One region of the Rhizobium bangladeshense genome, then DNA from elsewhere that is predicted to be linked to it. Evidence: riboswitches for the same ligand, from Rfam matches in the RefSeq annotation. Region 1 holds a riboswitch; the other holds the start of a gene.

Region 1 (4,209 bases):
CACTTGTCGCGGTCATTCCGCCGCTGTTTCTCGGCGGCGCTTGGGGTGAGTGGATCTATAAGGGCCTCGCCATCCTGCTGATCGGCTGCCCCTGCGCCCTCGTTATCTCGACGCCGGCGGCGATCGCCGCCTCCTTGTCGGCCGGCGCCCGGCGCGGGTTGCTGATGAAGGGCGGCGCTGTTCTGGAAACGCTCGGCAAGGTGACAATAGTCGCCTTCGACAAGACGGGCACGCTGACGGAAGGCAAGCCTCGGGTGACGGATATCGTTTCCTTCGGATTGGGCGAGGCGCAGCTCTTGTCGCGTGCGGCGGTGCTGGAGCAGGGCTCCAGCCATCCCTTAGCGCTTGCCATCCTCAACCGCGCCAGGATGGATGGCGTTCCCGTGCCGCCGGCCTTCGAATTGGAAGCGTTGCCGGGCAGGGGTGTTACCGGCAAAGTCGGCGGCGAGACAGTGGATCTCTTGTCGCCGCCCGCCGCCCGCGAGCGTGGGGCGCTCAACGCGGGACAGGAGGCGCGTATTGCCGGGCTCAACGATGAGGGCAAGAGCGTGTCGGTGCTGCTCGTCAATGGCCTTGCGGCCGGGTTGATCGCCATGCGCGACGAGCCGCGCGAGGATGCTGAAGCCGGGCTCTCGGCGCTCAAATCGGCGGGTGTCAAGGCGATGATGCTGACCGGCGACAATAAGCGCACGGCGGCAGCCGTCGCCGACATGCTCGGCATCGACTGGCGCGGCGAGATGATGCCCGAGGACAAGCAGCGGGTCGTCGGCGAACTGAAGCGCAAGGGCTTCGTCGTCGCCAAGGTCGGCGACGGCATCAACGACGCGCCGGCGCTCGCCGCCGCCGACATCGGGATCGCCATGGGCGGCGGCACCGATGTGGCACTGGAGACCGCGGATGCCGCCGTGCTGCACGGACGCGTAGGCGACGTGGCGCGGATGATCGCGCTTTCCAAGCGGACGATGCGCAATATCCTTGAGAATATCACCATCGCGCTCGGACTGAAGGCTGTCTTCCTGGTTACCACGATCATCGGGATCACCGGGCTCTGGCCGGCGATCCTCGCCGATACCGGCGCCACGGTGCTGGTGACGATCAATGCGCTCAGGCTGCTTCGGATAAAGGCGTGACTATTCCGGGCTTCATCTTTTCTGCGATGTGCCGCATCGGCGATTGGAGCCCGAACAGCTTAGGATCTTAGTGCCGGCTATGGGCCTGCCCTGTTCATCAAAGGCTTCTCCACAGCCAGTTTACCTTAAGCTTTCGTTTTCCATGTTTTTCACAGGAACGCAGCGATTTCAAACCTGCCTTAATGCAATGCACAAACCATCCGTTGACGTGTATTTCGATTCGCGTACTATATCTAGTGTTCAAGGTTCCTCCGATTCGTAAGGATCGCGGGCTAAGATGGGAATACGGTGCATCTCGCCATGAGGGTGGGGCAAGGCCGGAGCTGCCCCCGCAACTGTAAGCGGCGAGCAACTGTCCGATTTCGGGTCACTGAGGCATGATGCCTCGGGAAGGCTGGGCAGGATGCTTCGACCCGCAAGCCAGGAGACCTGCCTTGAACGAAACGTCCACGGGCGGGGTGTCCGGAAGGTCGCGTATATGAGGGCGGAACGATCCGCGCCTGATGCGCTGCCCCGAACGTCCGCATGAGCACTTCGGGATGAAGTCATGTCGAGAACATCAAGGCCGCCGCCCGCGCAAACCCCGGAAGGGATAGCGTCAGGCGTCTGAAGCGCCAAGTTTGTCAGATCATTATCGAGCGTTACCCCGGACGCCGCACGGCGCCCGATCCCACACCCGCGTCCTGACTTCATTGACATTACGAGGAACATGATGAGCATTACCGTTTACAGCAAGCCGGCTTGCGTCCAATGCACCGCCACCTACCGCGCCCTCGACCGTCTGGGCGTGGATTATGAGATCGTCGATATTTCCGAGGATGCCGAAGCGCTCGATCGTGTGCGCGGCATGGGCTACATGCAGGTTCCGGTCGTGGTTGCCGGCAGCCAGCATTGGGCGGGGTTCCGCCCGGATATGATCAGCGCGCTCTCCTGAGCTGAGAAAGACGATGGGGCTGATCGTTTATTATTCCAGCCGATCTGGGAACACCCATCGTTTCGTCGAGAAATTGGGGCTGCGCGCGGCGCGCATTCCCGTCGGCGCTCAACACATTCACATTCGCGAGCCTTATGTGCTGATTTTGCCCACCTATTGCGGGGATGGCGGTAGAGGGGCCGTGCCCAAGGAGGTGATCCGCTTCCTCAACGACGCGGAAAACCGCTCCAACATCCGCGGCGTGATTGCTGCGGGCAACAGCAATTTCGGCGAGACCTATGGGCTCGCCGGCGACGTCATCTCGAAGAAGTGCCAGGTGCCGTACCTCTACCGGTTCGAGCTCCTGGGAACAGCCGAGGATGTCGCCAATGTCAAAGACGGGATGGGACGATTTTGGACACGGGAACAAATCTGACGTGGGATGCGGGCGCAAAACCGCTGAAGGCGGCCGAAACGCTCGACTATCATGCACTGAACGCGATGCTGAACCTCTATGACGATGAGGGAGTGATCCAGCTCGACAAGGACCGCATGGCGGCCAAGCAGTACTTTCTGCAGCATGTGAACCAGAACACGGTGTTCTTCCATAACCTCAGGGAGAAGCTCGATTACCTCGTGACCGAGGGTTATTACGAGCAGGAGGTGCTCGACCAGTATTCCTTCAATTTCGTGCGCGACCTGTTCGATCAGGCCTATGCCAGGAAATTCCGCTTCCCCACCTTCCTCGGTGCTTTCAAATATTACACCAGCTACACGCTGAAGACCTTCGATGGAAAGCGCTATCTCGAGCGCTATGAGGACCGCATCTGCATGGTGGCGCTGACCCTGGCGCGAGGCGACGAGGCTCTTGCCCGCGACATGGTCGACGAAATCATTTCCGGGCGCTTCCAGCCGGCAACGCCTACCTTTCTCAATGCCGGCAAGAAACAGCGTGGCGAACTCGTTTCCTGTTTCCTGCTGCGCGTCGAGGACAATATGGAATCGATCGGCCGGTCGATCAATTCGGCGCTGCAGCTCTCAAAGCGCGGCGGCGGCGTGGCCTTGTCTCTGACGAATATCCGCGAGGCAGGCGCGCCCATCAAGCAGATCGAGAACCAGTCCTCCGGCATCATCCCGGTCATGAAGCTCTTGGAAGACAGCTTCTCCTATGCCAATCAGCTCGGCGCGCGGCAGGGAGCGGGCGCGGTTTATCTGAACGCCCATCATCCCGATATCATGCGCTTCCTCGACACCAAGCGTGAAAACGCCGATGAGAAGATCCGCATCAAGACGCTATCGCTCGGCGTCGTCTTGCCCGACATCACCTTCGAGCTCGCTAGGAATAATGAGGATATGTACCTCTTCTCGCCCTACGACGTGGAGCGAGTCTACGGGATGCCGTTCACCGAGATCTCCGTGACGGAAAAGTACCGCGAGATGGTGGCGGATGCCCGCATCTCGAAGAAGAAGATCAAGGCGCGCGAGTTCTTCCAGGTGATCGCCGAAATCCAGTTCGAAAGCGGCTATCCCTACATCATGTTCGAGGACACGGTGAATCGGGCGAACCCGGTTGCCGGGCGCATCTCCATGAGCAATCTCTGCTCGGAGATCCTGCAGGTGAGCGAGGCAAGCGAATATAACGACGATCTCTCCTATAAGCACCTCGGCAAGGACATTTCCTGCAATCTCGGTTCGCTGAATATCGCAGCCGCCATGGATTCCGCTGATTTCGGCAAGACCATCGAGACGGCGATCCGGGCGCTGACGGCGGTTTCCGACATGAGCCATATCTCCTCGGTTCCGTCGATAGAGAAGGGCAATGACGAGAGCCATGCGATCGGCCTCGGCCAGATGAACCTGCACGGCTATCTTGCCCGCGAACGCATCTTCTACGGCTCGGAGGAGGGCGTCGATTTCACCAATATCTATTTCTATGCGGTGACGTACCACGCAATCCGCGCTTCGAATTTGTTGGCGATCGAACGCGGCCAGAGCTTCAAGGGCTTCGAAAAGTCCAAATATGCCTCCGGCGAATATTTTGACAAATATACGGAACAGCAATGGAAGCCGGCGACCGAGAAGGTGAGTGCGCTGTTCGATGATGCCGGTATCCATATCCCGACACGGGACGACTGGGTGGCGCTGAAGAAGGCTGTCATGACCTCC
Region 2 (4,209 bases), 1.5 Mb from region 1:
AACCGAGAAGTCGCCGGCGGCCAGCTTTTCCAATGCGTTCGCAAGAGTGGTCATCACTAGCCGTTGCCTGTTGCCGGCTTCTTCCGTCAACAATGCATTGCGCGCCCGTTCGGCATCGAACGAGGCGCTCTGCTCGGCAGCGGCCTGCTCTCTTTCGACCTTTGCGATCGCCTCGTGACGGAAGACTTCCAGCGCACGCGCGAGAAAGCCGATTTCGTCGCCATTTTCCCTGTAGGCGACGGGGGAGGCGAGGTCGCCATTCTGCAACGCGCCAATTCGTTTGCTGAGGATCCTGAGGGGCCGGCCCACCAGGCTGCGCATGGCGAAAAGGAGAGCGATGACTGCGAAGGCAGTGATGACGGATTGGGTGAGCAGCGAAACGAGAACCTTCTGGCGGACTTCGGAAGCTATCTTTTCGACAGACCAGTTCGTAACGACGTAGCCGGTTGTCTTGCCGGACTTGTCCAGCGGCAGCGGCGCAATAATCGTGACCAGACCGGCGGACATTCCGTTGTCATCGACTGTCGTTTTGTCAGGTTTGGCGCTGAGGCGCGTCGCCAGGTCGGCCGGCGTCGGCAAACCGGAAATGCCGTCGCGCGTCCAGGTGTCGACGGCAGCAGGCTCCGCGTTGAATGCGGCAAATTGAACGAGATCGAGCGAGGGGTCGTCACGGTACAGCGAATAGGCTTCGCGAACGGCGTTCGCCTTGCCCCATTTCACGCCGCCGGCGGCCAGAGAGGCAAACTGTTCCGCATCCTTGGACCAGTTCGCCTTGGCGCTATCGATCAGCGCCCGGGTTTCATACATCCACGTATAGGTGGCGAAAGCGGAAATGCCGCATACATTGACGGCGACGATGATCACAGCCAGCTTGGCTGTCAGGGGCATGGTTTTCAAGAATTGGAACATCCGCGGAGCCTGGAATTGCGGCTCGGTCGACCATCTTTGCGACCGGCATATCTGCACGGCATCGACGCTGACGGTCACATCACGAGCGCTCATGCCCATGTCTGATTTGCGACCCAAAACGCGCAAAGGCAGTGTGGATTTGATGTATGAAGAAATCATAAAGTAGAGGAGGATGGGTAGGCACACAGAGGCTGTTCCTCCCGCAACCAAAAGATCGCCGATGCGGAGCTGTCTGCCCCTGATCAGCCGTCTGCGGTCGCGGTTCAGGGTCAGTCTGCCCGCACTTGCCGCCGCGCCGGTTTCCTGAAATAGATGCGCCGTCAGGTGCTCGCCCTGTGGGCGGGAGAATCGGGAATCCGGTGCAATGCCGGAACGTGCCCAACGCTGTAAGGCCGACGTCTGCCGCTTCATCGTGCCACTGGCTTTTGCCGGGAAGGCTGCGGCAGATGGATGAAGCCAAGTCAGAAGACCGGCCTGGCGAGATAGACCCAACCCGCGCGGACGGCGGGCGGTTGCGTTGTTGGGGATATGACGATGCGACCCTTTGATGTGGATGCCCTTTCGGCGGCATCCGGTTTTTCGCCGGCCGAGCGCGAGGCGGTGTATCACGCGATCATGACGCGACGTGACGTGCGCAGCCAGTTCCTGCCCGATCCCTTGCCCGACGACCTCGTGGCGCGGCTTCTGACAGCCGCGCATCATGCACCTTCGGTAGGCTTCATGCAGCCATGGAATTTCATTCTGGTCAAAAGTGCAGCCGTCCGCTCGCGCGTGCGCGACGCCTTTGCTGTGGCCAACGATGAGGCAGCGTCGATGTTTGAAGGTGAGCGGCGGCAGGCCTATCGATCCCTCAAGCTCGAAGGCATCGTGGAGGCGCCGCTCGGTATATGCGTGACCTGCGACCCCACTCGCGGCGGCAGCGTGGTGCTGGGACGGACGCACAATCGGCGGATGGATTCCTATTCGACCGTTTGCGCCATTCAGAATCTCTGGCTTGCCGGCCGCGCCGAGGGGGTCGGCATCGGCTGGGTCAGCATCTTCCGTGAAGGTGACCTGAAAACCATTCTCGGCATCCCCGAGCATATCGAAGTGGTCGCCTGGCTCTGCGCCGGCTTTGTCGACCGGCTATATGAGGAACCGGAACTCTCGATCAAAGGCTGGCGGCAGCGGCTGCCGCTCGAGGAACTGGTTTTCCACGACGGATGGGGACGCAACGACCCCTAGCAGTTACTGCTGTTGCGGTTGTGGGCCCGGCGTTGCCGGATTGGCAAGATCGATCGAGCCCTGGTCGCCTGCAAGGAATTGCGGGCCGACCTGACGGATCTTGTTCCGGGTGGGGTCGTAGGGACGCTCGGGAACGGATGGTTGCTGCGAGGCTGCTGCTGCTGCAGTGTCCTTCGCCGGGGGGGTGGTGCGGATCGTTGTGATCGAACCCTGCTGCGGCGGCTCGCTTAGGGCCTGCTTGCCACGCATCTCCTCGTAATAGGCGGTGAGATTGCAGGCGCAGGAATTTTTCTCGCCAGGCGCGCGGTTCTTGTAAGCGAAGGCGTTCTTCATGGCGCTGTAGGGAGCGCCCGTCGCGACCGAGATCATGTTCGAGGCCTCGGTACTGGTCACGTCGCGATAGAAGAGTTCTGTCTCGATGCCAGGGCACATTTTGGCGCAGGTCTGGGCATCCCGGCCGAAATCGACTGAGGTGGTGTTCGAGCTGATCGGGAAGAAGCCGCCGTCGCAGCTGCGAACGCAGATGGTGCTGACCGGCGAAAACATTTCAGCCCTCGGCAGGCCGTAACGCGGATCGGCCTCTTCACCGCTACCGAGCGCGATGAAGGTGTCGGTGCGCATCGCCTGTTCTTCGACGCTTGGGGCGGCCTCGCTGGCGCTGCGCTCTGTCGGCGCATAGAAATTTTCGCTGTTGCAGCCATTGCGTTCGAGCGCAGCCGTCAATTCACGGCGCGCGCCGTCATCGCCGCCGGCTTGGCTGCGCAGCTCGTTGCGGCGCTCCTGGAGATAACGGATATTGTCGATCATCCGGGCTTCGGCGTCTGAGAGCTCGGCGCAAAAATCGGCATTCTCGCCGCCGATCACGAGCATGCTGCCCGAGGTGCAGCCGTAGCTGCGCAGATCGTTGCGGACCTTGCGCAGCTCGAGGTTCTGCTCGGCGATTGCGCTGGCATATTGGCGCGCTTCCGGACCGTTGCCGTTGCCGATCGACCGCGGCAGATCGGCAAGACGACCGCGCAGGTCGTTGCAGACGGCGCTGGACTGCGCGGCGGCGGGCGATGCCAACGCAAGAAGAAATGCAAGAGACAGGTTTCGGCGTTTCACGACTCGTCCCGGAATAAGCAATCGGTGGGGTATCGAATGCGACGTCACCCCGTGCGTTTCATAGCTCATTTCTCTTAATAAGCTCAGAGGATTTCTTAGCGTATTTTCGCGATCTTATCCAGCAGAGCGCCTGGCGCTCGTCGCTCCAGCTATTCCGATTATGCCTAAGTTCCAGCGACAGCTGACGGCGTCATTGAGGCCGATCAGCCTTGAAGAATGTGCCTGCGCGTCAGCTCCATCAGGCCATCGGTGTCGCGTTTCTCTATCGCGTCGACCATCTGCTGATGTTCGCGGCCGGATTGCTCTATGCGGGCGCGCGTTCGCCACTGCGACACCGGCGCGGAAGACGTCCGCTGCCGAATTTCCGTGATCAGTTCCACGAGTTCCTGGTTGCCGGCGAGAGCAAGCAGATGGCGATGGAAGGCGAGATTGGCTTCGTAAAGTTCAAGCATGGTGCCGTTCAGCACAAGATCGTCGAAGCGTAAAGCCAGAACCCGCAAATTTGCAATATCGGCCTCGCTCGCATTCGCGATGATGCGGTCGCTGACGGCCACTTCGAGGATGACGCGAATGTCGCTAACCTCCTGAGCGCGGCGCCCGTCCTGCTCATGGACGTGATAACCGCGATTGGGGATATGCTCCACCAGTCGCTTCTGCACCAGTCTGTCGAGAGCCCTGCGAACCTCGGGCCGTGTACAGTTATACCGCCTCTCGAGATCGATCTGCTTCAACCAGGTTCCGGGCGGGAGGCGACCGGCAAGGATATCCTGGAGAATGAGTTCGGTCACATCGATGGCTTGCGGCTCTTGTGCTTGCGCTGTCGCGTCGCCTTCCAGCGAAATCATTCAATTCTCCCAGCCCGATTTCGGCGATGACTATCATAGCTCTGCCTCGGCCAACAACGAGGCGACATCGGCATCGAAAAATATTCATGCTCATGCCTTGCGCGCCTGATGCAATTGGAGCATAAAT

Evidence for each region. Region 1 has a riboswitch for cobalamin ahead of nrdH (glutaredoxin-like protein NrdH). Riboswitches for the same ligand answer to the same signal wherever they lie in the genome.
Region 2: linked by a shared signal. The riboswitch ahead of bluB (5,6-dimethylbenzimidazole synthase) and the one ahead of nrdH (glutaredoxin-like protein NrdH) in region 1 are both predicted to bind cobalamin.

Annotation. Positions count from the first base shown of each region.
Region 1 covers NZ_CP071612.1:3,936,527-3,940,735, reverse strand. The annotation lists gene J2J98_RS18975 (heavy metal translocating P-type ATPase) at 1-1,130, shown strand, start outside; cobalamin riboswitch at 1,357-1,581, shown strand; gene nrdH (glutaredoxin-like protein NrdH) at 1,843-2,064, shown strand; gene nrdI (class Ib ribonucleoside-diphosphate reductase assembly flavoprotein NrdI) at 2,078-2,479, shown strand; gene nrdE (class 1b ribonucleoside-diphosphate reductase subunit alpha) at 2,458-4,209, shown strand, end outside.
Region 2 covers NZ_CP071612.1:2,426,755-2,430,963, reverse strand. The annotation lists gene J2J98_RS11850 (methyl-accepting chemotaxis protein) at 1-909, opposite strand, end outside; cobalamin riboswitch at 1,215-1,401, shown strand; gene bluB (5,6-dimethylbenzimidazole synthase) at 1,444-2,133, shown strand; gene J2J98_RS11840 (DUF2865 domain-containing protein) at 2,137-3,237, opposite strand; gene J2J98_RS11835 (GntR family transcriptional regulator) at 3,441-4,082, opposite strand.